DNA from 4 places in the Agrobacterium vaccinii genome. Region 1 is predicted to be linked to each of the others. Evidence: predicted binding sites of a transcription regulator. Region 1 holds the regulator's gene; each other region holds the start of a gene.
The links. The regulator PhoB, encoded in region 1, activates phosphate uptake and scavenging genes when phosphate is short. The targets are predictions, from matches to a motif close to TGTCATNNANCTGTCAT.
Positions count from the first base shown of each region.

Region 1 (7,171 bases):
GAAGGATGACTTCCATTTTTGCGGCTGCGACGCGTCGGAATCCTCTCCTTACTGCAAGTTCCACGCAAAGATGGCGTACCAGCCGGTGAGCGAACGCCGCCGCGCCTGATTGCTTCCAGACATTGACGACGAAAAGCGGGTCAAAGGGCCCGCTTTTTTCGTTTTAGATCATACATTCGCTGGCCGATAGACCATCACGGTTGATGTCCGTCTTACGGTTTTAATGTCGGGAAGGCGCCGCCTCGCTCGTCGGCGACAGCGTCGCGAAAACTCAGCATTGTGATCGTCCGAGGGATGCTCGGACGTTGCAAACGGTGGGAACTGCGGGATTGGGGGCGAAAATTGCAACGGCTTTCGCAGCCGTGATCACTTTGATCAAGATCGAAGCGGCGCATCCCTGCTGGACGCGCAGCACTTCAAAGCATCGGTCTGAAAACCGAAATCGATTTTCAGACTGCACAATGTCGATGTAAACTCACAGCGCCCTTGGTACGTCCCGAAGGACCCGTGGCGCTATCAGTATCAGCCTTGGCGGGCCTTGCGGTTGGCGTAGCGAAGGTCACGCGCGGCCTTACGGGCTGCTTCGTCTTCGATCACGCGGGCAACGCGGCTTTTCTCGGCGAGCTTACGCTCTTCGGCTTCAGCATTGGCTGCGGCTTCGATTTCAGCTTCGCGTTGAAGCTTTTCAGCTTCGGCCTGCTTCTTCTCTTCCAGCTTCAGCTGCTCGCGCTCTGCACGGCGTGCCTCACGGGCTTCTGCTGCGGCAATACGTTCGGCCTGCTTGGCTTCGCGCAAAGGTTCGGCAGCTTCCTTGGCGGCACGATAGGCCTGAAGAAGGGCTGCCTTCGCGTCGGCAGCGGCGCTGCGACGGTCAGAAAGATCGTTGTTCTTCACGTTTTTAGTATTTTTCAAATCTCTACTCCAGTGAAAGTGTCAGCCTGATCGGGCTCAGGATTTCTTGACACGCTTTGAAGGGGTGGGTTTAGGCGTGGTGCTGTCCTGCAATTCCTTGGCAAGACGCGCTTCACGCAGCCGAAGCGTCTTTTCATCACGAGCTTGAGCGATCGAGTTGAGTTCGTCAACCGCATGGCCCTTGGCGAAAAACTGGGATTGCGCCGCACCGAAAGCGATCTCCGCCTGCTGGCGAGACTTGCTATACGTTTCTGTCATGGAATTCCCTTTCTGTCACATCGACCTAAACGGGATGTGAAGTGGTTGGCTCAGAGCGCCTCGCGTCCATTCAAGCATATCATTATCGCAAAACTGCTGCACATTTCGTGCGACACGCTTATGGACGCCTAAAGGGACTGGCCGACATGCGGCACAAAAAAAGGCCAGGCAACGTTGCCTGACCTCGGTTGGTCTCATACTTTCAACAGTGCCAGTACATCCGTGGTCAAAGGAAAGTAGATTCCGTATTAAGCAGCCTGAAGATTGCAGGCAGACATCTTGCCGGACTTGTTGTCCCGCTCAAGATCGTAGCTCAGCTTCTGGCCTTCTACGATTTCGCGCATGCCTGCACGCTCTACAGCAGAGATGTGCACGAATGCATCAGCGCCGCCGTTGTCTGGCTGAATGAAGCCGAAGCCCTTGGTGGAGTTAAACCATTTTACTGTGCCTGTGGTCATAATGAACCCTTTCAAAGCATAAGTTACAGATCACAGGACAGGTGCCCTGTGTGCGAATATAGCGATTTTTTTGAAAGGAAGTGTTAGTTCAAAGCGCGGTGCTAATCGCGCGGTAACCAAAGCTCAGCAAGCAAAAGATCGATGACGTATTGATAGAGGTTTATGGCGAGCTAGTCAAACTTAATTTTCAAAATTCCTGTTCTTGGCGTCAGCGACAGTCATTTGAAATTCGACTTGGAATCCTATTCACTGTTCATTCAAATCGACGATCAATATCTCCGATATAACTGATTTCGCTGAACAAATACCAGACCGCCCTCGCCTCTTGCACGCCGGACAATCACCCTCCATAAGCGTCATTCGGAGCCGTCAAAGAGGTAGAAAATATATGGCCGGGGATATGCATCAGGCTTTGGTTTGGCTTGGCTTTCTGCAATTTCATAGAGAACGCCGTCCATTTCGGCGCAGCTGATGACGCCTCAATTGGCGTCATCGCAGAGCGTATTGAAGCTCTCAGGCTTCCATGGAGTAGCCAGCGCCGCGTACGGTGCGGATGACATCCTGCATGTTGGAGAAGTTGAGCGCCTTGCGCAGACGGCCTACGTGGACGTCCACGGTGCGTTCATCCACGTAGATATCGTGGCCCCAGACACCGTCGAGAAGCTGTGAGCGCGAGAAGACTCGACCCGGCGATACCATTAGGAACTCCAGCAGGCGGAATTCGGTCGGCCCCAGACGCACTTCGCGCGTCTTGCGATGGACGCGATGGGTTTCGCGGTCCAGCTCGATATCGCCGCATTTCAACAGCGATGACAGAACTTCCGGGCGGGCGCGGCGCAACATGGCCTTGACTCGTGCCATCAGTTCCGGTGTCGAGAACGGCTTGACTACGTAATCGTCGGCGCCGGTTGCCAGGCCGCGTACGCGCTCGCTCTCTTCGCCACGGGCCGTCAGCATGATGATCGGCAGTCGCTCCGTTTCCGGGCGCATGCGCAGGCGGCGGCACAGCTCGATGCCGGAAACGCCTGGAAGCATCCAATCGAGGATCAGAAGATCCGGGGTTCGCTCCTGCAGACGGATTTCCGCCTCGTCGCCACGCGGAATGGTGTCCACGTCGTAACCTTCAGATTCCAGATTGTATCGAAGAAGAACGCTGAGGGCTTCCTCGTCTTCGACAACTGCGATTTTCGGCACCATAGCTCAGGACTCCGCCCATCTTGGGAGAACGCCATGCGCCCGCAAGGACGCATTGGCATGTGGGTTTACGCATCCGGCCCGACCGAACGGATCGGGCCGATGCGACGAGGCTTACTCGGTGATCGCACCGAGCGTGTTGGAACTGTCGTCCTTGGGACGCTCGCCTTCCGGCTGGCTGCCGGTTGCCATATAGTAGATGGTCTCGGCGATATTGGTGGCGTGGTCACCCACGCGCTCTATGTTCTTGGCGCAGAACAGAAGGTGCGTGCAGGTCGTGATGTTGCGCGGATCTTCCATCATGTAGGTCAAAAGTTCGCGGAACAGCGACGTGTACATGGCGTCGATTTCCTCGTCACGCTCACGGATGGCCTGCGCCTTTTCCGCGGAACGGGTGGAGTAGACGTCGAGCACTTCCTTGAGCTGCACCAGAGCCAGTTCGGAGAGATGCTCCAGACCGCGCGCCAACTTGCGCGGAACACCCGTACCGGCAACCGCGATGACACGTTTGGCGGTGTTCTTGCCCAGATCGCCCACGCGCTCCAGATCGGCTGCGATGCGCAGCGAACCGATGATCTCGCGAAGGTCCGCCGCCATGGGCTGACGCTTTGCAATGGTAACGATAGCCTTATCGCCAATCTCGCGCTCGGCGTGATCGAGGATCGTATCGTCCGAGATGACCTTCTGGGCTAGAGCCGCGTCGGAGTTGACCAGCGCGCGCACCGCATCGGCACACATCTGCTCTGCCAGACCGCCCATTTCGGCGATACGGCGGGTCAGGAACTTCAGCTCTTCATCGTAGGCGGACATGATATGCGAATGTGTCGGCATGTTCGAACTCTCCAGTTTCGATGCGCTTTTTCGCAAGCCCGGTAGGGCTCCAGCGTTTGGCGCGAATGATTAAACCTACGGCCAATCAGCCGAAGCGACCCATGATGTAGTCCTGCGTGCGCTGGTCATCCGGGTTGGTGAACATCTTGTCCGTATCGTTCTCTTCCACCAGGTGACCCAGATGGAACATGGCCGTGCGTTGCGAAACACGGGCAGCCTGCTGCATGGAGTGGGTGACGATGACGATGGTGTAATTGGCGCGCAGTTCGTGGATCAGCTCCTCGACCTTAGCAGTTGCGATCGGGTCCAGCGCCGAGCAGGGCTCGTCCATGAGAATGACTTCGGGCGAAACGGCAATGGCGCGGGCGATGCACAGACGCTGCTGCTGACCGCCGGACAGGCCGGTGCCGGATTCGTGCAGACGATCCTTGGCTTCGTTCCACAGACCGGCCTTCTGAAGGCTGGACTCGACGATCTGGTCCATATCCGCCTTGTTGCGGGCAAGACCATGGATGCGCGGGCCGTAGGCGATGTTTTCGTAGATCGTCTTGGGGAACGGGTTGGGCTTCTGGAACACCATGCCGACACGGGCACGCAGTTCAACCACGTCGATGGTCTGATCGTAGATGTCTTCTTCGTCGAGCGTGATCTTACCCGCAACGCGGCAGCCATCGATCGTGTCATTCATGCGGTTCAGTGTGCGCAGGAATGTCGATTTGCCACAGCCGGACGGGCCGATGAGCGCCGTCACGGTGTTTTCGCGAACATTGAGGTTCACATCGTAGAGGGCACGCTTCTCGCTGTAATAGACCGAAACGTCCTTGCCGATCATCTTGTATGTTACTTCATTCATTTTCTTGTCCAGCGCCTTTTCAACTGCTGCTTCCGACAACATATTCATAGCCTCAAGCTCCCGGTTTCCGTTACATCGCACGTCCAGAGGAAAAACCGGAGACCGGTTTTTCAGGAAATGCTTACCAGCGACGCTCGAAGCGGCGGCGCAACAGGATTGCTCCAACATTCATGACGACGAGGAACATGAGCAGAATGATGATAGCGCCTGATGTTCTCTCGACAAAGGCACGTTCTGCTTCGTTCGCCCACATGTAGATCTGTACCGGCAGTGCCGTGGACGGGTCCATCGGCGTTGTCGGGTAATTTGCGACGAAGGCGACCATGCCGATGAGCAGCAGCGGTGCGGTTTCGCCTAGGGCATGCGCCAGACCGATGATGGTGCCGGTGAGAATTCCCGGCATGGCCAGTGGCAGCACGTGGTGGAAAATCGTCTGCATTTTCGATGCGCCAAGCCCAAGGGCCGCAGCACGGATGGATGGCGGTACGGCTTTCAGCGCCGCACGTGTGGCGATGATGATGGTCGGCAGCGTCATCAGCGTCAGGACCAGACCACCGACCAGCGAGGCCGAGCGCGGGAAGCCCATGAAGTTGATGAAGACCGACAGGCCGAGCAGACCGTAGACGATCGACGGAACGGCTGCGAGGTTGTTGATGTTGACCTCGATCAGGTCCGTCAGGCGGTTCTTCGGTGCGAATTCTTCCAGATAGATGGAAGCGGCGACACCGATGGGCAGGGACAGCACCAGAACGATCAGCATCATATAGAAGGAGCCGATCAGCGCCACGCCGACACCTGCGGCCTCTGGACGGCTGGATGCGCCGTTGAAGAAGATGCCGGTGTTGAACTCCTTGGCCAGTTGCCCCGCATCGGTCAGTTGCTTGACCCAGCCGAGCTGCTGGTCGGAGATGCGACGGTTCTGTTCGTTGACGGAAACATCGACCTGACCTTTGACCACGCTGTCGAGATCGCCGGATGCCAGAAGGGCAACGGTGCGCGTGGTACCGATGACGCTAGGATCGGCCACCACCAGATCGCGAAGCTGTCCTCGGATGCTGTCGGAGATCATCGCATTCACGGCCTTCAGGGCATCACGATCATCCAAGGACACGCCGAGTGCCTTTGCCACCGCATTGCGGGCAACCACGGGATAGTTCGCGGTCATCAGCTTGCCGGGGTTCTGGGCACGGACATTGTCGGGATCGATGATCTGCTGCGAGAACTCGACCGGAACGGTGATCATGGTCTGCTGGAACGCCGTGTAGCCTTTGCCGACGACGGACCAGAGAAGCAGGAACAGAAACAGCAGGCCGAAGGAGATGGCCGCCAGACCATAGGTCCGAAAGCGGCGCTCTGAGGCGTAACGGCGCTTGATGCCGATATCGCGACGGACCTTCTTCGTTGCGGCGGGGGCGATGACGCCCGGAGTAACGACCTCGGTCATTCGTACTGCTCCCGGTATTTGCGCACGATATAGAGCGCGTAGATATTGAGGCAAAGCGTGATGGCAAACAGGGTGATGCCAAGCGCAAAGGCAACCAGTGTCTGCGGCGACGTGAATTCAAGGTCGCCCGTCAACTGGCTGACGATCTTGACGGTGACCGTCGTCATCGGCTCGAACGGATCGATCTGAAGGCGTGCGGCAACACCGGCGGCCAGAACCACGATCATCGTTTCACCGATGGCGCGCGAAGCAGTCATCAGAATGGCGCCGACGATGCCGGGAAGAGCGGCAGGCAGGATGACCTTCTTGACCGTCTCGGAGCGTGTTGCACCCAGACCCAGCGAACCATCGCGCAGCGTGCGAGGAACGGCTGTGATGATGTCATCGGACAGCGAGGAGACGTAAGGGATCAACATGATACCCATGACGAAACCGGCGGTGATGACACTCTGCGCCTGAATGAAGTTAGTGTAATCGCCAGTCGTCAGGCCATTGATCTGCGAGGAGATGTCCCGCAGGAAGGGACCGACCGTTGTCAGCGCGAAGAAGCCGTAAACGATGGTGGGGATACCGGCCAGAACTTCCAGCAGCGGCTTTGCGACCGAGCGGAAGCGAGGGCTGGCATATTCCGCCATGTAGATGGCCGAGAACAGACCGACGGGAACGGCAACCAGCATGGCGACGAAGCCGATGTAAAGCGTGCCCGCCAAAAGTGGAATGAGACCGAACTGACCGGCACTGTCCGTCGAGCCCGCTGCGGCAAACCGCGGGTCCCAGACCGTTCCGAAGAAGAACTCCTGAGCCGGGACCATGTTGAAGAACTGGATGGCTTCCGTCAGCATCGACAATACGATGCCGATGGTGGTGAGGATGGCGATGGAAGAGGCCAGCAGCAGGGCTGCGAGAATGACCTTCTCGACATTGTTGCGCGCCCGGAACCGAGGTGCGATGCCGCGCATGGCGTAGAAGGCGCCAGCGAAGGCCGTGCCCAGCACGATGATGACCATGCCAAGGCGGCTGGCCGTCGTCATGGTATTGAGCGTTTCAGCCGCTTCGACCATGTAGGCTTCGGGATCGCCAGCAATGGCGACACCCTTGGAGCCGAGCAGCGGACGCAATTTGGCCGGATCGGCCTTTGCCTGGGCAGTTTCATCTGCCGTCAGCCGTTGAAGGCCGCGGGCGATGGAACCGACCATGCCGTAGCTGAGGCTCTGCTGCGCC
Region 1 is NZ_CP054150.1:264,641-271,811, reverse strand. Features, by position in the region: gene HRR99_RS01370 (GcrA family cell cycle regulator) at 1-109, shown strand, start outside; gene HRR99_RS01365 (DUF6481 family protein) at 523-912, opposite strand; gene HRR99_RS01360 (hypothetical protein) at 949-1,170, opposite strand; gene HRR99_RS01355 (cold-shock protein) at 1,419-1,628, opposite strand; gene phoB (phosphate regulon transcriptional regulator PhoB) at 2,142-2,825, opposite strand; gene phoU (phosphate signaling complex protein PhoU) at 2,937-3,653, opposite strand; gene pstB (phosphate ABC transporter ATP-binding protein PstB) at 3,739-4,554, opposite strand; gene pstA (phosphate ABC transporter permease PstA) at 4,628-5,950, opposite strand; gene pstC (phosphate ABC transporter permease subunit PstC) at 5,947-7,171, opposite strand, start outside.

Region 2 (7,171 bases), 200 kb from region 1:
CAACGCAGCCTGCACCGTCTGCTCCCGGTACGCCTGCACCCGCACCCGCTGGAGCCACGCCATGAGTGCCACGTCTTTTCCCCGTTCCGGACGCTCCCGGCTGGGAGAAGTGGCACTTTGGACGGCTGCCGGTCTGCTGACATTGTCCGTGCATGCGGGCGCTGCCTATTATCTTCTACAGGAGCAACCTGAGCCCGATGCCGATGGTGGACCGCCAGCGGCGATCATGATCGAGCTCGCGGCCCTTCCCGAAGCTGTCGAAACCGAGGAGACGGTGGAGGCAAACGATATGGAAGACGCGCAGGAGGTGCAAAGCGAGGTTCCTGAAAAGGTGGAAGAAGTCCCGCCAGAGGAGGCACCCCAGCCACAGCCACAGCCCGAACCCGTTGTCGAGGAAACGCCGCCTGAACCGGAGCCGATGCCTGAACCGCCACAGGAAGTGACGGAGCCTCTGCCGCAAGAGGTGCCCGAACCGGTGGAAGAAATCGACCCCATTCAGCAAGAGCAGATGGCCGCCCTCGAAAATGTCGAGGTGCCGTTGCCTGTCATGCGTCCACCACCGGCTCCGGTCGAGAAAAAGGTGGAAAAGAAGAAAGAGCCTGAGAAGAAGAAGGTGGAACGCAAGCAGACAGCCGCACCGCAACCGTCGGCTGCGAAGGAAACCGCCAAGGTCGAGACGACGCAATCCAACCGCACGGCGGCCTCACGGACAAGTTCCGGTTTGTTTTCGTCTTCCATGACGCCAGCGAAATGGCAGTCAAGAGTCGTTGCTCAGATCAGACGCAAGAAGCCGCGAGAGCTCCCTGCTTCAGGTGTGAAAGTTTCCGTTTCTTTCAAGGTCAGCGAATCCGGGACTTTGAGCGGGGTCAGGCTACTTGGTTCAACCGGGGATGCATCACTCGACCAGCAGATCGTAGCCTGGGTCGAGCGCGCTTCGCCGGTCGCCGAGCCACCGCCGGATGTGAACCGAAATGTGACGCTTCCCATCACAATCAAATAGAACGTGCCGCGGTCGTCTAAAAAAGATTTCGCTTCGCTGCTGCGCGCGCTATGGCTGGATTTTACCCACCGCAGGTCAAGCCAGCCATGAAATTCAGCATTGCCCAGGCGGAAGAATTCGTTTCTTCCATTTTTGAAAAGAACGGCGTTTTGCCGGAGAATGCACGCTCCGTTGCGCGTGCGCTCATTGCGGCAGAAGCCGCAGGGCAGGGCGGTCACGGCATTCGCCGATTGTCCGCCTATATCAGCCAGTTACGCGTCGGCAAGATCGACGGTCAGGCGAAGCCCGTTGCATCGCAGCCGCGTCCTGCGGTTCTCAGCGTCGATGCCGGTCACGGCTACGCTTATCCGGCTATTGATATGGTCGTCGAGCGGCTGCCAGCCATCGCGCGCACTCAGGGCATCGCGCTGGGGGTCATCGGCAGATCACATCATGCCGGCGTGATGGCGTTGACGGTCGAGCGTTTTGCAGACCAGGGTCTTGTCGCCTTCATGGTTGCGAATGCACCGGCATCCATGGCGCCTTGGGGCGGAATAAAGCCGCTCTATGGCACCAACCCCATCGCATTTGCGGCACCGGTTGAAGGCGCTGACCCGCTCGTCATCGATCTGGCGCTCTCCAAGGTCGCACGGGGACGAATCATGGCGGCGCGGCAGAAGGGTGAGACGATACCCGATGATTGGGCGCTTGATGCCAGCGGGCGCCCGACGACCGACCCGGATGAAGCGATCAAGGGCACGATGTCGCCTGCGGGCGATGCCAAGGGTGCCGCCCTTGCCTTGATGGTGGAGGTCATGGCCGCAGGGCTGACCGGTGGCAATTTCGGTTTTCAGGCATCATCGCTGCTGGATGATACCGGGACTGCGCCGTCGCTTGGACATACCATCATCGCCATCGACCCGACGATTGCGGGCGATCATATCTTTGCCAAGCGACTGGCCTTGATGGCAGCCGAGATCGAGGGACAGGAAAATGCGCGTTTGCCGGGGCGAAGAAGCCAGGGCATTCGCAAGCAGTCACTGGAATATGGCATCGTCATCGACGACGATATCATGGCCGAGATACGAACCCTGTGATCACCGCCGGGCGCTGATGTGGTGCTGAAGCAACTCGACGAAAGCGGTGCCCGCTGTCTCCAGCGCGCCGCTGTTGTCGATCGTGACGACATCGAAATCACCACGGACATCGAGTGAACTGCGTTGCAGCCTGCGAAGAATGTCGTCACGGCTTTCTCTACCGCGACCCTCAAGCCGCGCGGCCAAAACATCAGGGGTGGCGACGACATTGACGACTGTCAAGTTGGGAAAAACAGCCTTGAAATGTCCTAGCGCGGAGCGTGAACCGTTGGCGATGACGATGTTGCCTGCGGCAAGCTTGTTCTGCACCGATGCCGGAATACCGTAACTGAGACCATGAGCCTGCCACGACACGCAGAGTTCGCCCTCCGCGAGACGACGCGCAAACGTCTCATCGCTGACAGCGTCATGATTTTCCCCTCCCGCATCGCTGTCCCGGGTGATGACGCGGCGCACGAAATGGACATCGTCGCGATCGCGAAACCGGCCTGCGGCGAAGTCCATAATCGTATCTTTCCCCGCGCCGCTTGGTCCCACGACCACGATCATCACGCCGGAGCGCGGAGAAAGACGAGTGGAAGTCGGGGCAGGGTCACTCATGCCACGCGCCTGCCCTGTCGCCACACGGAACGAACAACGGGCACGCCATCGTCCCGATGGACGCGCACGAGATCGGCTCGCAGACCGGGGGCGATGCGGCCACGATCGGCAAGCCCCACCGTACGGGCCGGTGTCGCGGTCACCATGGAAAGCGCCCTTGGAAGGGTCATGCCTTCGACCTGATCCGCCAGAAGGAAAGGTGCATGAAGCAGACTGAATGGGACATAATCGGACGACAGGACGTCGAGAACACCGATCTCGGCGAGATCTCGCGCGGCGATGTTGCCGGAATGGGATTTGCCCCGGACGATGTTCGGCGCACCCATCAAAACACTCATGCCTGCACCGTGTGATGCCTTGGCGGCTTCGACGCTGGTGGGAAACTCGGCCAGCTTCACACCGTGACCGATGGCCTCATCGACATGCGCCAGCGTAGCATCGTCGTGACTGGCAATGGTTATGCCGCGTGCCAAGCACTGCGCGGAGAGGTAGTCGCGGTGCTTGGTGGAGTATTTTGTCGACGCCGCGACGCGGCGATCCACGAACGCCTTGAAGACCTCGTCGCTGAGGCCACGTTTTTTTTGATAGAAAACGACATACTGATCCATGGTCTGGAATTGCCGTTGGCCCGGCGAATGGTCCATCAACGAAATCAGCTTGACCTGCGGATCGCTCTCGAAGTCTTCGAAATGATCCAGCACATCGGCAGACGCGACTTCACAGCGAAGATGCAGAAGATGATCGGCCCGCAGCCGATTTTCGCTCTGGGCCTGCTCTATGGCATCCGCCATGTCGCGCATCTCGCCACGGGCAAAGCCGCCATCCTCATCCGAGCCAAGCCGAAGGCAATCGAAGACGGTGGTGATGCCTGACGATGCCACCTGCGCATCATGGGCCTGAATGGCTGCAATCTTGTTCCACGTCACACCGGGACGGGGAGAATAGTGTTGTTCGAGGTGGTCTGTATGGAGTTCCACCAGTCCGGCGATGAGGTAATCGCCTTCGAAGTCCTCGCCCATACGTGATGCGCCTTCGCTGATATCGGCAATCACGCCATCACGGATCAAAACCGAGCCTTGGATGATCTCGTCTTCTAGGACGATGCGGGCGTTGGAGAATACCTGTTCGGTCATGCTGTCGCTTCTTTCGTATCATCTGCGTTCGGCGCGGCAAGTGGCAACCACGTGTGAGCGATGAAGGGCTCGCCACGCGCCTTTTCAATGAATAGACCAAGCCCGGAAATGGTGAGTGGACGATCTGTAAACTCGGAAAAAGTCATCGTCAGAACCGTCGACATATGGTCGCGCTCGACCTCATCCACCGGCCCGGTCAGCGTCATATGGAAACGAAAATCATCCATGACATGCGGATAGCCCCAGAGAGAGAGGTTCTGCCGCTGGCTTTCCGTGAGGTTTTGCGGCCTGCGGCGCGCGATGTCGCTGTCGGACAATGGCGCACGGAAAGGATCGAAGTAATCCACGACGTCAGCTGCAAAATCCTGAAGCGGCTGGTAGGGCGCTTGCGGCACCAGCGCGAAGAACGGCCCCAGAGAACCAACCACCAGTGTAGGAATGTCTAGGGTATGCCGTGTCGCGGCAAAAGCGTGAAGGGCGGCCAGAAGATCGGCTTCGCGGCGCTTTTCGGAAAGCTCGAAGGGTGCTTTCAGCGTGGCGTGGAAACCGTACCGACGTGGCTCGGCGGTGATATCCGCATAGGCCTCGTGTTCATTATGGGTCACACCGGAAAACGCGTTGCGCCCCAGCCATCGAGATGCCTTTTCGGTGAGGGCATCATGTTCGGCGGGTGTAAAATAGATGGCGTAGCGCACGTTGGTCGCACTTTCGGTATCAAGGATCAGGATAGTATCTGGAATGACTCGCCCTGGCGAAGCAAGGCCGCAAGAGCGAATTAGAGCCTCTACGTGACGGAATGATGATAGAGCCGAAAAACTCCGCGTGGCGGATGCGTTTTAGGGTGAGGTGGCCAGCTTGCTGGATGGTCTCCGAAATCGAGATGAAACTTCTTCAAACATTGTGCGTTAGTCTTGCAAGTATTCACGGATGCAAGGAGCACAGGCTCATGGAAATCGGAATTCTCGTCGCACTGTTCTTTACAGTATTTGCCGCATCAAGCGTAGGTTGCGCCTATTGGTTCGGCGAACATCGTAATTTTTAAAGTCAGTCACAGCGCAATATTTTTTATTGTGCTTAATCGTTCCGACTATATTGCCTATAAAATAACGAAAGCGCCGCAAGCTTTAAATTGCAGCGCTTTTTTGTTTCTGCGCAATATCAATGCGCGGCGGACATATCGCCCAGCACTTCCTTTGAAGCAACGGTGGAATCCTCATTCAGCTTGTAGACCATGGGAACACCCGTCGCGAGGTTGAGCTTGAGGATTTCTTCCTTGCTCAACTTATCCAGCACCATGACCAGCGAGCGCAGCGAATTGCCGTGGGCGGCAACCAGAACCTTTTCGCCACGCAGCACGCGCGGCAGGATTTCCGTCAGGTAATAGGGCCAGACGCGGGCACCGGTGTCGCGCAGGCTTTCGCCGCCTGGAGGTGGAATATCGTAGGAACGGCGCCAGATATGAACCTGGTCTTCGCCCCATTTTTCACGCGCATCATCCTTGTTCAGACCGGACAGATCGCCGTAGTCGCGTTCGTTCAGCGCCTCGTCCCTAATGGTCTGGAGGTCAGGCTGGCCGACATTGTCGAGCACCATCTGGCAGGTTCTCTGGGCGCGGATGAGCGACGAGGTGTAGGCGATATCGAACTTGATGCCGTAATCGGCAAGTGCCTTGCCGCCTGCATTGGCCTCCTCAACGCCAAGCTCCGTTAGATCGGGGTCGCGCCAGCCGGTGAAGAGGTTCTTGAGGTTCCAGTCACTTTGACCGTGACGAACGAGGACGAGGGTTCCGCTCATATCGATTGCTCTCCGAGTTGATTATTGGTCTTTCGCCAGACCGAGAACGTCCAGCATGGAATATAGGCCGGGCTTTTGCCCATGCGCCCAGACGGCAGCAGCGATGGCGCCGCGCCCGAAAATCGTGCGGTCTGCCGCGTGGTGGGTGAGCGTGACCTGCTCTCCCTCTGCGGCAAAAATAACCGAGTGGTCGCCGACGACCGACCCGCCGCGCAATGTCGCAAAGCCGATCGTCCCGCTTTCACGAGGGCCTGTGTGGCCATCACGCACGCGCACGGAATTGGATGCGAGGTCGATATCCCTGCCTTTCGCAGCCGCCTGGCCCAAAAGCAGGGCAGTGCCAGAGGGGGCATCGACCTTGTGCTTGTGGTGCATTTCGAGAATTTCGATATCCCAGCCATTGGCGTCCAGCGCTTTTGCCGCCTGCCGCGTGAGAACGCTGAGCAGGTTGACGCCGAGGCTCATATTGCCGGATTTGACGACGCGGGCGTGGCGGGCCGCCGCTTCGAACTTCTCCTCATCCGCCACCGAGCATCCCGTGGTGCCGATCACATGGACGATGCGGGCCTGCGCGGCAAGACCCGCGAAAGCAACGCTGCCAGCGGGCGAGGTGAAATCGATGACCCCCTCGGCATGAACGAAAGCCTCGAGCGCATCGCTTGTTATTGCAACGTCGATAGGACCAAGACCGGAAATCTCACCGGCATCACGACCGATAAAGGGTGAGCCTTCGCGCTCGACGGCGGCATGAAGCTGGACACCCGGCGTTTCGTGGATCAGACGGATCAGGGTTTGACCCATCCGTCCAGCCGCGCCGACCACCACCAGTTTCATGCCATTGCCGCTCATACTGCCCTACCTGTAGGTTTCGTTCAAAGACCGCGAACGCCCGTCGCCTGAAGATTGTTTAGGCGAGCGTAAAGACCATCTTCCTGCCGCGCAAGCGTCTCGTGAACGCCTTCTTCCACCACCAGTCCTTCGTTCATCACCACGATCTTGTCAGCCTTGACCACGGTCGACAGACGGTGCGCAATCACAATGACCGTGCGACCCGTCATTGCGGTATCGAGTGCTTTTTGCACCACGGCCTCCGACTCCGTATCCAGCGCTGATGTCGCTTCGTCCAGTAGCAGGATCGGTGCATTGCGGACCAGAGCGCGGGCGATGGACAGGCGCTGGCGTTGACCGCCGGAGAGCGTCATGCCGTTTTCGCCGACCGCCGTTTCGTACCCTTGTGGCTGGGCAAGGATAAAGTCATGCGCAAAGGCCAGCCGTGCTGCCTCTTCGATCTCCGCATCTGTTGCCTCGGGCCTGCCATAGCGGATGTTATCGCGGATCGTTCCTTCGAAGAGATAGGGCTGCTGCGAGACATAAGCGAGGTTCTGGCGGACGGACATGGTCGTGACATCGGCGATATCTTGGCCATCGATCAGAATCGTACCGGCGCTTGGATCGTAAAAGCGCGGAATGAGATTGATGATCGTTGATTTTCCGGCACCGGATGGACCCACGAGAGCGGTCGTCTTACCGCCCTCTGCAATGAAACTCACGCCACGCAGGATCGGGCC
Region 2 is NZ_CP054150.1:59,903-67,073, forward strand. Features, by position in the region: gene exbD (TonB system transport protein ExbD) at 1-65, shown strand, start outside; gene HRR99_RS00320 (energy transducer TonB family protein) at 62-1,000, shown strand; gene HRR99_RS00325 (Ldh family oxidoreductase) at 1,087-2,076, shown strand; gene phnN (phosphonate metabolism protein/1,5-bisphosphokinase (PRPP-forming) PhnN) at 2,077-2,676, opposite strand; gene HRR99_RS00335 (alpha-D-ribose 1-methylphosphonate 5-triphosphate diphosphatase) at 2,673-3,809, opposite strand; gene HRR99_RS00340 (DUF1045 domain-containing protein) at 3,806-4,504, opposite strand; gene HRR99_RS00345 (2,3-bisphosphoglycerate-dependent phosphoglycerate mutase) at 4,968-5,603, opposite strand; gene dapB (4-hydroxy-tetrahydrodipicolinate reductase) at 5,625-6,452, opposite strand; gene HRR99_RS00355 (ABC transporter ATP-binding protein) at 6,476-7,171, opposite strand, start outside.
Region 2: HRR99_RS00340 (DUF1045 domain-containing protein) is a predicted target of PhoB. The motif match lies at 4,598-4,614, and genes of this name have one in related genera.

Region 3 (7,171 bases), 900 kb from region 1:
TCTGTCCCTCGAGTTTCTTCCGGTTCAGGTCAGCTCTCGCAATCCACTGGGTGTGTCGATGAGGGCGCGGTAGCGGATTGACGGACTTTGAACAATAATCGGTGGATGATCGACTCCCAGTTCGCGGTAAAGGGCCCCGATGCTGGCAGGGTCGGGATGCTCAAGTGTGAGAGAGCGAAGTCGCGCGCCCAGATCGGGAATTAAGGCCACATAGGCGTCGTCTCCCCAATGGTCGATCACTGAGGGAGCGACGCCGTCCAAAGGGAGTGCACCATCCCTGGGAATGGCGAAGTCGAAAGTTGGATCGTCATCCGGCAGCGAGACCTTTTCGCCCAGAATTGCGCCATGCCGTGCAACGACAGGATCGATCGCATTCGTATTGGCAACCCATCCTCGTAAACGGCGCCCTTCATTCCAGTCTGCTCTCACTTTCTCCTGATTGTCGAGACCGAACCAGCGCGCACGACCAGGCGTTTTGCCAACCGGATCGAGAGCCACGATCTCGAGATAGATGGAATTTCCCAGCTGAAGGCGATGATTGTGGGTGCCCATATATTCGTGGTTCGTCACGAAGGGCACGCTGACACCGAGACAATTTTCGACATGCGAAACCCCGTCGCTCAAGGTCGGGGCGATGACTGTAAGGTGGTCGAGCTTCAGCATGCGTGAATTCCAATGCATCTGTTGCAAATATAGACGGCGCAGCAGTGGCTGCCAAAATGCGTGGTGACAATATGTCCCTCAATAAAAACGCCCGCAACCTGTCGATTGCGAGCGCTTCAATATCAATGCTGACTTCTCATGTCGTCCTGATGCCGAGATATCAACATCCCGGCCATCCGCCTCGCGCTTAATGCGTCCCCTTGATATCGACCGGGAAGAACAAAGTCTCACCGGACGAATCGTCAACGCCATCATTGTCTGTCACAGCGAACGCCTTGCCGGATTTGTCGAAGGCGAAGCCTTCCAGCTTGTCGACGACATAACCGTTGGTCTGGGCTTTCAGGTCCGGCAGGAAATCGTGCACTTCGGTCTTTTTGACGAGCGGCAGTTCACCACCGATCTTGCCCGGCTTCAGGTCAGCGATTGCGACGCTGTAGAGCTTCTTGATCTTAGCTTTGTCACCGATCTGGTTATCGCGCTCGACGATATAGACGTTGTCGCCGTGCGCGGTAATCTCGGATAGGCCGACCCAGCCGTCATCGGTCTTATCAAGCTGATAGTGCACGGCACCCCACTCCTTGGACTTCAGATTGTAGGAGACGAGCTTAACCTTGCCTTTTTCAGCCTTGCCCCATTCGCGCTGAACGGCCATCCAAAGCGTTGCGTCATCGCCCTTGCCGATCAACGTCACGCCTTCGAAACCGAAGCGGGTTTCGCCTTCCAGCAATTCTTTTGGAAGAGCAATCTCGGCCTTGATCTCGCCTTTGGCATTGATGTTGTAAAGCGCGTGCGGAACGAGCTTTTCGCTGTTGCCTTCGGATGCGACCCAGAAGCCGCCCTTGCCATCCAGCGTGATGCCTTCCATGTCGAGTTTTTGCGCAGGCTGACCGTCACGCTTTACGCGCAGAACGCTGGTGATCACTGCAGGCTTCTTGGTGGCGTCGATGGTGTAGATCGAGGGTTGGTTGCCGTAGACCGAGTCGGAGATTGCGTAGAGAATACCATCCTTGTCCGCATCGCCAACGAGGCCGGAAAGAGCGCCCCAACCGATGGGTGCGCCATCAACGGTGGCAGAGGTGAGCTGTGGATAAGCCGCCTCGCCTTCCGCACGCTCATAAATCATCACATGCGAGCGGGCGCCGCCATCCTCGACCAGATCGGCCTCGTTGGCTGTCACCAGCAGGTTTCGGGAGGGAATGGCGACTGCACCTTCCGGCGAAATGCCCGATGGCAGGATCTGTGTGAGTTGTGGCTGGCCGCCGGTATCTTTGTAAACGCCAACGACGGATGCGCGCTCGGCCAGAACGAAGAAATATTTATCATTACCGAACGTCGCGGTCTCAAGACCTTCAGGCTCGATGCCCTTCGCCTTGGAACGCTTTTCCGGGTAGTGGCCGAGCGCTGCGACGGCATGTTCGAAGGACGAATTGGCTTCATAGAGAAGATTGCCGGTCTTATCGAAAATGGTGAAACCACGTGAGCCGCCCTGCCAGTCACCCTCGTTGGCGATGACGATGCGGTCATTGTCCAGCCATTTCACGGCGTCCGGCTCGCGCTTGCGCGCATCCTGGCTGTCTGTGAATTTCAACTGGCCATCGGTCTTGGTGTCGATGCCCTTCAGATCAACCGTACCGGCGGAAAAGTGGCTGGTCACTTTTCCGCTTTTGCCGTCGATGATGACGATGTGGTTGTTTTCCTGAAGCGTCAGAGCAATCTCGCCATTGGCATTGATGGAAACGAATTCCGGCTCTGGATCTTCAGGGGAGATTTCGGCAAGGCCGGTGACATCGATCTTCTTCAGCGTCGAGCAATCCGGTGCGCCATCTTTCAGGCCGATCGTGACAAGGAAACCGGCAGGCATTTGCGGAAGCGCGCCGTCATTGACCTCTTCGTCGCGCTCGTTTTCGATGGCAATCGCTACGAAGCTCTTATCAGGAGAAATAGCAACCGAGTCCGGCTGACCGCCAAGGTCGCAACTGGCTTCGATCTTGCGGGTGGCGATATCGACCGTCACCAGCTTGCCCGATGGTTTGACGTAGCTCTCGGAGGTGTTGACGCCAGCAAGAACCTTGGAGCCCGACACGGCAACCGATGTCGGTTCGCCATCCATCATCAGCGCGCCAAGCGCCTTCGGGGCCTTGGCATCCTTGATGTCGATGAACCCGATGCCACCAAGCGGGCTGTCGGAGTAGACAAGCGTGTTGCCATCTTCACTGGCAGTGACGATTTCCGCCGAGGTTATCGTTTTCTGGTCCTTGTCAGCGGGCAGATTGAGAGCGACCGGAAAGGATGCGACGCGGTTAAAGACCTGCTCGGCAGCGGCTGGAAAGGCGGCGGATGCAAACAGGGCAGCGGTAAGCGCGGCACTGGAAAAGCGAAATGTCATGGTATCCCCTTCATGGCATTGAAAAATGCATGATGGCTTTTGCGACATGGACGTGACGGGCGCATGACAATCAGAAAGCGCTAAAGAATATGAGGCGTATTGTAATCAAAGATCGATAGCAGGAACTCACCTGAAAACAAAAAGCCCGGACAGAGCCGGGCTTTTAGCATTTCAGTGGCGTCATTTCGCTCAATTGAGCAAAGAGCCAAATTCATTCCTGGTATACCTGAACACTGTTGCCACGCCGTAGGCGCAGACAGCTCCCGGAAACTTAGGAGTTAACAGCATCCTTCAGGCCCTTGCCTGCAGAGAACTTTGGAACGTTGCGAGCCGGAATATCGACTTCTGCACCCGTGGATGGGTTACGGCCCTTGGAGGCTTCGCGGCGGCTTACGGTGAAGCTGCCGAAGCCAGCGAGACGAATGTCGCCACCGGCCTTCAGTTCGCCCTGGACGGTTTCGAATACTGCGTCGACGGCAGAAGCGGCATCAGCCTTAGTAAGACCAGCCTTTTCGGCAACTGCAGAAACGAGCTCGTTCTTGTTCATGTTTCCACCCCTTTCAATGGTTTGAAACGACTCAAATTGGATTGGCGCAGAATACTTATCTATTCGCGTACCGCCACCCAAAAGCGCTGGAATGGCCTGAAAAACAAGGGGTCCAGCAATCTTTTCACAAAAAAGGCTGGCATTTCTGCCAGCCTTTCAACGTTTTTGTGCTAAATTAGCACCAGACCTGTCAGTCACATCTCAATGTGCGATTGTCTGGCCGCCATCGTCCACACCTTCAACGGTCGCAATCAACGGCGTCTCGATGCTACCATCCCATTCGATAGGGTCAGGCATGCGGACCAGCGCATGTTTCAGCACCTCTCCCATGAGCGAAACCGGGATGATTTCCATCTCGTTTTTCACGTTATCGGGAATGTCGGCGAGGTCTTTCGCGTTCTCTTCGGGGATCAGCACCTTCTTGATGCCGCCACGAAGCGCCGCAAGCAACTTCTCCTTCAAACCGCCAATCGGCAGAACGCGACCACGAAGAGTGATTTCACCCGTCATCGCAACATTCTTATCGACAGCAATACCGGTCATGATCGACACGATTGCGGTGGCCATGGCCACACCGGCAGATGGACCATCCTTCGGTGTCGCACCTTCTGGCACGTGAACGTGGATATCAGACTTGTCGAAACGTGGAGGCTCAATGCCGAAATCAACCGCGCGCGAGCGGACATAGGACGCCGCAGCTGAAATTGATTCCTTCATCACTTCCTTCAGGTTACCGGTCACGGTCATACGACCCTTGCCCGGCATCATGACGCCTTCGATGGTGAGCAACTCGCCGCCCACCTCGGTCCATGCAAGACCGGTGACGACACCGACCTGATCTTCACGCTCGGCTTCGCCGTGGCGGAAGCGCGGCACACCCAGATAGTCCTGAATGTTGGCGGCGGTGACAGCAACGGATGTCGACTTGCCCTTGATGATCTCGGTCACGGCCTTACGCGCCAGTTTCATCAATTCGCGCTCAAAGTTACGAACGCCTGCTTCACGGGTGTATTGCTGGCTGATGGCCATCAGAGCATCGTCGCTGACGGAGAACTCCTCCGGGCGCAACGCATGTTCCTTGATGGCCTTTGGCAGCAGGTGACGCTTAGCGATTTCGCGCTTTTCGTCTTCCGTGTAACCGGCGATACGGATGACTTCCATACGGTCCATCAATGGGCCAGGAATGTTCAGCGTATTGGCCGTGGTCACGAACATGACGTCCGACAGGTCATATTCCACTTCGAGATAGTGGTCCATGAATGTGGAGTTCTGTTCCGGATCCAGGACCTCCAGCAGAGCGGACGACGGATCGCCACGGAAATCCTGGCCCATCTTGTCGATTTCATCGAGCAGGAAGAGCGGATTGGACTTCTTGGCTTTCTTCATCGACTGAACGATTTTGCCAGGCATGGAGCCGATATAGGTCCGACGGTGACCGCGGATTTCCGCCTCATCGCGAACGCCACCCAGTGCCATGCGGACATATTCGCGACCGGTTGCCTTGGCAATCGACTTGGCAAGCGACGTTTTACCGACGCCTGGAGGACCCACAAGGCATAGGATCGGGCCGCGAATCTTCGTCGCACGGGCCTGCACGGCGAGATATTCGACGATGCGTTCCTTGACCTTGTCGAGGCCGAAATGATCGAGTTCGAGAACGGATTCAGCAGCATTCAGGTCGGTCTTGATCTTGGACTTCTTGCCCCATGGCAGACCAATCAACCAATCGAGATAGTTGCGAACGACAGTCGATTCGGCAGACATCGGGCTCATCTGACGCAGCTTTTTCATTTCGGCATCCGCCTTTTCGCGGGCCTCCTTAGAAAGCTTCGTCTTGGAGATGCGCTCTTCCAGCTCGGCCATCTCGTCGCGGCCATCCTCGCCGTCGCCAAGCTCCTTCTGGATCGCCTTCATCTGCTCGTTCAGATAATATTCGCGCTGGGTCTTTTCCATCTGGCGCTTGACGCGCGAGCGGATACGCTTCTCGACCTGAAGAACGGAAATCTCGCCTTCCATGAAGCCGAGTGCCTTTTCAAGGCGCTGCTTCACGCTCACCGTTTCAAGCATTTCCTGCTTTTCAACGATCTTAATGGACAGATGCGATGCGACCGTATCGGCGAGCTTGGAATAGTCGTCGATCTGGCCGGCAGCGCCAACGACCTCAGGCGAGATCTTCTTGTTGAGCTTTACGTAGCTCTCGAACTCGGAAACCACCGAGCGCGACAGTGCTTCGATTTCGACCGGGTCTTCCTCGGGCTCACCCAGCGAAACAGCAGTTGCCTCGTAGAAATCTTCGCGATCTGTGTATTCTTCGATCTTGGCGCGGCCCTTACCTTCAACCAGCACCTTGACGGTACCATCCGGCAGCTTCAGCAATTGCAGGACGTTTGCAATGGTGCCGACGCGGTGGATTGCAGAAGTGTCCGGGTCGTCGTCACTGGCGTTGATCTGCGTGACAAGCATGATCTGCTTGTCGGAGCCCATGACCTCTTCCAGAGCACGGATGGATTTTTCCCGGCCAACGAACAGCGGAACGATCATATGCGGGAAAACGACAATGTCGCGCAGAGGAAGTACGGGATATGTACCACCAGATGCAGCAGACGTAATGTTCGTCATATCATTTCCTTTCAATGGTCCCCTTGAGAGGGACGCCTGCCGGACTTTCTTGGGAGTTTCCGGCATATTCTTTGTCGTGACTGAAAGTGGAGTTCGCCACTGTCATTTTCAAGTCACAAGAGCATATACCCTGCCCCACCGGGCCGGATAAAATCCTGAATACGCAATACATCACTCTGCGCTCCCGCCCTCCCGATCATCCTTCCGCTAGTACGATCAGGGAAAACAGCCGACGTTCAAAAAAACGTCATACAGCGCTGCAAATCACTTCTAAAACTTTAGCAGCAAAGCGCAATGCGCTCCAAACGCAAAATGGAACCACAACGGGATAATGCGTCCTTTCCCGTGCATAATACGCAAAAAGGCCCACCAGAGGCAGACCTTTCGCTATTTCTGTTATCGATGATGGATCAGGCCGAAACGTTGGCCTTCTCGTCCTGACGATCAGCATAGATGTAGAGCGGACGCGCAGCACCGCTGACGACGTCGTCGGAAATGACGACTTCACGCACACCTTCCAGGGTCGGCAATTCGAACATGGTATCGAGCAGGATTTTCTCCATGATCGAACGCAGTCCGCGTGCACCGGTCTTACGCGTGATCGCCTTGCGAGCGATCTCACGCAGGGCATCTCCCTGGAATGTCAGTTCCACGTCTTCCATCTCGAACAGGCGCTGATACTGCTTGATCAGTGCGTTCTTCGGCTCCGACAGAATCTGGATCAGTGCGTCTTCATCCAAATCTTCGAGCGTTGCCAGAACCGGCAGACGACCGATGAATTCCGGGATGAGGCCAAACTTGACGAGATCTTCCGGCTCCAGTTCACGCAGCACTTCGCCAACGCGACGATCGTCTTCCGCCTTCACCGTTGCGCCAAAACCGATCGAGGTCTTTTCGCCACGGGCAGAAATGATCTTGTCGAGACCGGCAAATGCGCCGCCGCAGATGAACAGGAT
Region 3 is NZ_CP054150.1:1,165,589-1,172,759, reverse strand. Features, by position in the region: gene HRR99_RS06025 (VOC family protein) at 25-663, opposite strand; gene HRR99_RS06020 (esterase-like activity of phytase family protein) at 851-3,049, opposite strand; gene hupB (DNA-binding protein HupB) at 3,321-3,596, opposite strand; gene lon (endopeptidase La) at 3,798-6,215, opposite strand; gene clpX (ATP-dependent Clp protease ATP-binding subunit ClpX) at 6,626-7,171, opposite strand, start outside.
Region 3: HRR99_RS06020 (esterase-like activity of phytase family protein) is a predicted target of PhoB. The motif match lies at 3,102-3,118, and genes of this name have one in related genera.

Region 4 (7,171 bases), 300 kb from region 1:
CAATCGATCCAGAGCTTCCTATCTTCCTCTATCTTCCTTTGATGCACTCGGAAGACCTCGAAGACCAGAATTTATGCTGCAAGCTGTGCGAACCCCTGGGCGAGCGTTATCTGCCTTTTGCCATCGAGCATCGCGACATCATTGAACGCTTCGGTCGCTTCCCGCATCGCAACGACATTCTTCTGCGCGAAAGCACGGCGGATGAAAAACGCTTTCTGGAAGAAGGCGGGTTTGCGGGCTGATCTGGCCTGGCGAAATTGACCGAAATCAAACCACTTGCGGTGAGATCAGCTATGGTCCAGCTCTATGATGGAGCCTGCGCATGTCGACATTTCTGGAATTCACCGGTGCCATTCTGCTTCTTTTGCTGACGCCTGGGCCGACCAACACGCTGATGGCGCTGGCGGGATATTCCCGCGGCGTCCTTCGCGCTCTGCCGCTGATCCTCAGCGAGATCGTCGGATATCTCCTCGTCATCATTCCCGTTGCTGTTCTGGCCGCACCGTTTCTTGCACAACAGCCGCAATTGCTGCTTGCAGCCAAAATCTGCGCCTGCCTCTGGGTGCTATTTTTGAGCTACCGGCTGTGGTTCAAGACCTCGGTCGAGGTAGGGGTTAAAGAGGTTACCGCGACGGATATTCTGGTCACCACCATGCTCAACCCCAAAGCCCTGATCATTGCCATCGTCATCATGCCGCATGGTGCTATCACTCAGCTGATTCCATGGCTTGCCCTGTTCACGGGATTGGTTGTCTTTGCCGCATCCGGCTGGATCGCCATCGGTCACCAAGTATCGAGAAGCAAGACGGTTGCGCTGAAGCCAGAGGCCATCCAGCGCATCGCGGCAACCTGCCTCTTCGTCTTTGCTGCCATTCTTGCTACCAGCACGTTGCGGGCTATGGCATAGAAAAGCCGCGCATTCTTTTCGAAGCGCGGCTTTGACGTGGATATCAAGCGATAGCATCAGCCGTCGAAGAATTCCTTCATCCGGGCAAAGAAGCCAGTGGATTCAGGGTTGTTGTCCTTGGACGACAGTTCGTGGAATTCCTGCAACAGTTCCCGCTGACGCTTGGTCAGCTTTTGCGGTGTTTCGATCTGTATCTGGATATAGAGATCACCCTGCTGCGCAGAGCGCAGAACCGGCATCCCCTTACCCTTCAGACGGAACTGCTTGCCCGCCTGCGTGCCCTCAGGCACCGTCACGCGCGACTTCGTGCCATCCAGCGTTGTCACATCGAAGGTGCCGCCAAGTGCAGCCGTCGTCATCGAGATAGGTACAGCGCAATAGAGATCGGCACCGTCACGCTGGAAGAACTCGTGAGGTCGTACCGACAGGAAGATGTAGAGATCGCCCGAGGGGCCACCGCGCATGCCTGCCTCGCCTTCGCCTTGCAGACGAATGCGCGTACCGTCTTCGATACCGGCTGGAATATTGACCGACAGCGACCGCTCTTCCGTCACACGGCCCTGACCATGGCACTTCACGCAAGGATCGGTGATCGTCTGGCCGCGACCGTGACAGGTTGGGCAGGTGCGTTCCACCGAGAAGAACCCTTGTGCTGCGCGCACGCGACCGGAGCCCTGGCAGGTTCCGCAGGTCTTGGGCTGTGTGCCGGGCTTTGCGCCGGAACCGGTACAGACATCGCAGGTAATCGAGGTCGGAACGCGAATTTGCGCGGTCTTGCCTGCAAAGGCCTCTTCCAGCGATATCTCCATGTTGTAGCGCAGATCGGCACCGCGTTCGCGTCCGCCGCTGGAGCGACGCGCACGTCCGCCACCCATCATCTCGCCGAAGATGTCTTCGAAGATGTCGGAAAAGCCACCGCTCGCACCGCCGCCGAAGCCGCCGCCTGCATTGCCCATGCCGCCTTGTTCGAAAGCCGCATGGCCGAAGCGGTCGTAGGCTGCCCGCTTCTGCGGGTCCTTCAACGTTTCATAGGCTTCGTTGATTTCCTTGAACTTCTTCTCGGATTCGGCATCACCCGGATTCTTGTCCGGATGGTACTTCATCGCGAGTTTGCGGAAGGCGCTTTTCAGCTCTTTTTCGTCGGCAGCTTTGCCAACGCCAAGTGTTTCGTAAAAGTCTGCTTTCGCCATTAATTAACAAGCCCCGGAAATGGATTTCCGGCTGCACGAGGCAGCCGGATTTCAGTCAAGCATCAATTGGAGTTCAAAAGCCACGTTTATGCGGACTTCTTGTCGTCCTTGATTTCCTCGTAGTCCGCATCGACCACGTCGTCCTTGTGACCTTCGGCAGCACCTTCGCCGCCTTCAGCCTGCTGTGCTTCGTAGATAGCCTGACCCAGCTTCATGGACACTTCCATGAGCGTCTGGGTCTTCGCCTGGATGTCATCGGCATCCGGCTCGGATGCTTCAACCGAGGTCTTCAGCGCAGCGATGGCGTCTTCGATGGCCTTGCGGTCCGTCTCGGAAACCTTGTCGCCATACTCCGCCACCGACTTCTCGGTGGAGTGGATGAGGCTTTCGGCCTGGTTCTTGGCTTCCACACCCGCACGACGCTTCTTGTCGGTTTCAGCGTTGGCTTCGGCGTCCTTCACCATCTTTTCGATGTCCGCATCGGACAGACCACCAGAGGCCTGGATGCGGATCTGCTGCTCCTTGCCGGTACCCTTGTCCTTGGCCGAAACCTGCACGATGCCGTTGGCGTCGATATCGAAGGTCACTTCGATCTGCGGAACGCCGCGTGGTGCTGGCGGCAGGCCAACGAGGTCGAACTGACCGAGCGACTTGTTGTCGGCAGCCATTTCGCGCTCACCCTGGCTGACGCGGATCGTCACGGCAGACTGGCTGTCTTCGGCGGTCGAGAAGGTCTGGCTCTTCTTGGTCGGGATCGTCGTGTTACGGTCGATCAGACGTGTGAAGACACCACCCAGAGTTTCGATACCGAGCGACAGAGGCGTCACGTCGAGAAGCAGCACGTCCTTGACGTCACCCTGCAGAACGCCGGCCTGAATGGCGGCGCCCATGGCAACCACTTCGTCCGGGTTCACACCCTTATGTGGCTCCTTGCCAAACAGCTGCTTGACGATTTCCTGTACTTTCGGCATGCGGCTCATGCCGCCAACGAGAACGACTTCTTCGATTTCGGCTGCCGTCAGGCCAGCATCCTTGAGCGCGGCCTTGCACGGTGCAACGGTGCGCTGAACCAGATCGTCCACCAGGCTTTCGAACTTGGCGCGGGTCAGCTTCAGCGTCAGGTGCTTCGGACCGGTCGCATCTGCCGTGATGAAGGGCAGGTTGATTTCGGTCTGCTGCGAAGACGACAGTTCGATCTTTGCCTTTTCGGCAGCTTCCTTCAGGCGCTGAAGCGCAAGCTTGTCGCCCTTGAGGTCGATGCCCTGGTCCTTCTTGAACTCACCGGCCAGATATTCGACCAGACGCATGTCGAAGTCTTCACCACCGAGGAAGGTATCGCCGTTGGTGGATTTTACTTCGAAAACGCCATCGCCGATTTCCAGAACGGAAATATCGAAGGTACCGCCACCCAAGTCGTACACGGCAATCGTCTTGCCTTCCTTCTTGTCGAGGCCGTAAGCCAAGGCCGCAGCCGTCGGCTCGTTGATGATGCGCAGAACTTCGAGACCAGCGATGCGGCCTGCATCCTTGGTTGCCTGGCGCTGTGCGTCGTTGAAGTAGGCTGGAACGGTGATGACGGCCTTTTCGACCTTTTCACCGAGGTAGGATTCAGCGGTTTCCTTCATCTTCTGAAGGATCATCGCGGAAATCTGCGAAGGGGAATATCCCTTGCCCTGTGCCTGAACCCATGCGTCGCCATTGTCGCCCTTGACGATCTCGAACGGAACGAGGCCCTTGTCCTTTTCGACAGTCGGGTCTTCGTAACGGCGACCGATCAGGCGCTTGACGGCAAACAATGTGTTGGTCGGATTGGTGACGGCCTGACGCTTTGCAGGCTGGCCGACCAGACGCTCGCCATCGTCGCTGAATGCAACCATGGAAGGGGTCGTGCGTGCACCTTCCGCGTTTTCAATAACTTTGGTGTCCTTGCCGTCCATCACTGCAACGCAGGAATTGGTCGTGCCAAGGTCGATACCGATTACTTTTGCCATGTTCTTCTCTCCTTGAAGCGAGTTGTCGGAACCCCGGGAGGCATTCCACTGACAACTCCTTGACTTGGATGGTCTTCCGGTTTGTGCAGCAAACTTGCTGCTGTCTGGGGGGTATATAAGGAGCGATTTTTCCCGCTGCAAGGCGGATAGACGCGTCGATTGCACCAAAAAATGAAGAAATAAAGCTTGCATAAAACAGATGACGCACCCTGAGCGCCTTTCAACGCGGCAGGAATGAAAAAACGCGGGGTTGCGAAGCACCCGTTGGATTCGCGCCGATCGTCATTTCAGTGTCATGCGCGGTGCCTATAGGCGGGGAGCTTTTTCATAAAACATAACTCCTTCGAGGTTATCATGCGCAAAATTATCGCTGCATTCGTCGCGACCACCGTGCTTGCCGGCGCTGCACAGGCAGCAACCGTCTATCCGCTTGATCGTGCAACGATTCTGGTCGGTTCTCCCTTCGACTTCAAAGTCGAATTCAAGAACGTTGTAAAGGCTGAAGACGTCAAGATCACCGTCAACGGCCAGGACTACAAGACCGTCTTCGGCTCGGACGTGACCTTCACAGCTGAAGAAAAAGGCAAGGAAGACAAGGTTCTTGGCTCCGCCGTCAGCTTGCGCGGTCTCAAGATCGCCAAGGCGGGTGACTACAAGATCGAGGTTTCTGCAGGTTCCGAAACCAAAAACGTCACTTGGACGGTTTATGGCACCCCTGAAACGCCAAAGGCCAAAAACATCATCTTCCTGCTGGGCGATGGCCTGTCGGTTGCGCACCGCACCGCCGCCCGCATCATGTCCAAGGGCATGACCGAAGGCAAGGCGAACGGTCGCCTCAACATGGACGACATGGACCGCATGGCCTTCATCGGCACATCGTCGACAGAAGCTGTCGCAACCGATAGCGCCAACACCATGTCGGCCTACATGACCGGCCACAAGGCGCCTGTAAACGCGCTTGGCGTTTATGGCGACCGCACGCCTGCAAGCCTTGACGATCCAAAGGTCGAGACAATGGGTGAGGCGCTGCGCCGCCAGACCAAGAAGTCCATCGGTATCGTGACGACATCCGAATTGCAGGATGCAACGCCTGCGGCCATCGTCTCCCATACCCGCAAGCGTGCCGACAAGGCCGAAATCACCGGCATGATGTTCGACGTAAAGCCAGATGTCGTCCTGGGCGGCGGCTCGGCCTATTTCCTCAGCAAGGACATCCCCGGCTCCAAGCGCAAGGACGACAAGGATTACATCAAGCTCTTCAAGGACGCAGGCTACACGCTTGCCACCGACAAGAGCGAGCTTGAAAAGGCAGAGGGTTCCAACACCGGCAAGCTTCTCGGCCTCTTCCACACCGGCAACATGGACACGCTTCTCGACCGCAACTTCCTCAAGAAGGGCACCGTCGACAAGTTTCCGAACCAGCCAGGTCTGGTCGATATGACCAAGGCCGCTCTGGGTGAGCTTTCGAAAAATCAAGACGGCTTCTTCCTGATGGTTGAAGCTGCCAACATCGACAAGATGTCCCACCCGCTGGATTGGGATCGCGCCGTTGTCGAAACCATCGAATTCGACAAGGCCGTTGGCGTCGCCCGCGAATTCGCTGCCAAGAACCCTGATACGCTGATCGTCGTTACCGGTGACCATACGCATGGCGTTTCCATCATCGGCACCGTCGATGACGAAAAGCCGGGCGATGAAATGCGCGCCAAGGTCGGCACCTATGCCGAAGCAGGCTTCCCGAACTACGAAGACAAGGACGGTGACGGTTACCCAGACCGGATCGATGTGACCCGCCGCCTGTTCCTGAACGCCAATAATGGCCCTGACCATTACGAAACATTCCGTCCGAAGATGGATGGTCCTTTCGTTCCGGCAATCCAGAACGAGAAGAAGGAATATATCGCCAACGAAGCCTACAAGAACGTTCCCGGCGCCGTCTTCGTACAGGGTAACATTCCCAAGGACGGCGACAGCGGCGTTCACGCAGTCGACGACATCGTGCTTCAGTCCACCGGCCCCGGCTCGGAAGAGTTCAAAGGCTACATGGAACAGAGCGATGTTTACCGCGTGTTGGCCGATACCTTCGCGCTTGGCACAAAGCAGACGCAGTAAAAAACGGCTTAGCCAGATAAAGCGACCCGGTCTGCATCATACAGGCCGGGTCGCCCTGTTACAGACCTATTCATCGGAGACCGCCATGGCGCCTTACAAAGCCATTTTCACACGCAGGCAGTCGTTTCAACTCGCCGGTTTGGCAGCCTTTGCACTCGGCACGAAGCAGGCCGCTGCTGCGCCATCTCCCCTCACCTTCGATGAAATGTACGGCAAGATCGGCGTGCTGGGACTTGAGTTTTCCGAAAAGCTCAAGGCCTTGACCGGCAAGGAAATCCGCATGAAGGGTTTCATGGCGCCGCCGTTGAAGGCCGAAGCGGCCTTTTTTGTTTTGACCGAAATTCCCATGGCGCTGTGCCCATTCTGCTCATCGGATTCCGACTGGCCCGATAACATCGTCGTCGTCTACCTCTCCGAGAAACAGACCTTCGTGCAGCCCAGCACCACGATCGAAGTGACGGGCATGCTGGAGCGCGGATCATGGACGGACCCAGAAACGGGCTTCGTCAGTCTCGTGCGTATCCGCGACGCTCAGTACAGGGTTTCGTGATCATGCTGCCACTAACAATATCCGGCTTGTCCGTATCCTATCCGGGGCTCGCAGCACCCGTTCTGTCCATTGAAAATCTCGTGGTTTCGGCGGGCGAAAAACTGTCGATCACAGGTGCGTCCGGCTCGGGCAAAAGCACGTTCGTCAACGTCATCACGGGGTTGGAACGGGTACGTCAGGGCAGCGTCACATGGGGCGAGCAAAGCATCGGCGACCTGACCGAGACCAGACGAGACCGCTGGCGTGGCGAAAACGTCGGGCTCGTGATGCAGGACTTCCACCTTCTGTCTGGCCTGTCCGCGTTAGAGAACGTGCTTTTGCCTGTGCGTCTGGCCCGCAGCATGTCGAAAGAACTAGGTGAACGCGCAGCAGCGCTGCTCGAAAAGACCGGATTGTCGCGCTCCGACCAGAAGATCGACAC
Region 4 is NZ_CP054150.1:3,097,046-3,104,216, reverse strand. Features, by position in the region: gene HRR99_RS15005 (DUF924 family protein) at 1-242, shown strand, start outside; gene HRR99_RS15000 (LysE family translocator) at 323-907, shown strand; gene dnaJ (molecular chaperone DnaJ) at 964-2,097, opposite strand; gene dnaK (molecular chaperone DnaK) at 2,184-4,088, opposite strand; gene HRR99_RS14985 (alkaline phosphatase) at 4,443-6,200, shown strand; gene HRR99_RS14980 (hypothetical protein) at 6,286-6,750, shown strand; gene HRR99_RS14975 (ABC transporter ATP-binding protein) at 6,753-7,171, shown strand, end outside.
Region 4: HRR99_RS14985 (alkaline phosphatase) is a predicted target of PhoB. The motif match lies at 4,369-4,385, and genes of this name have one in related genera.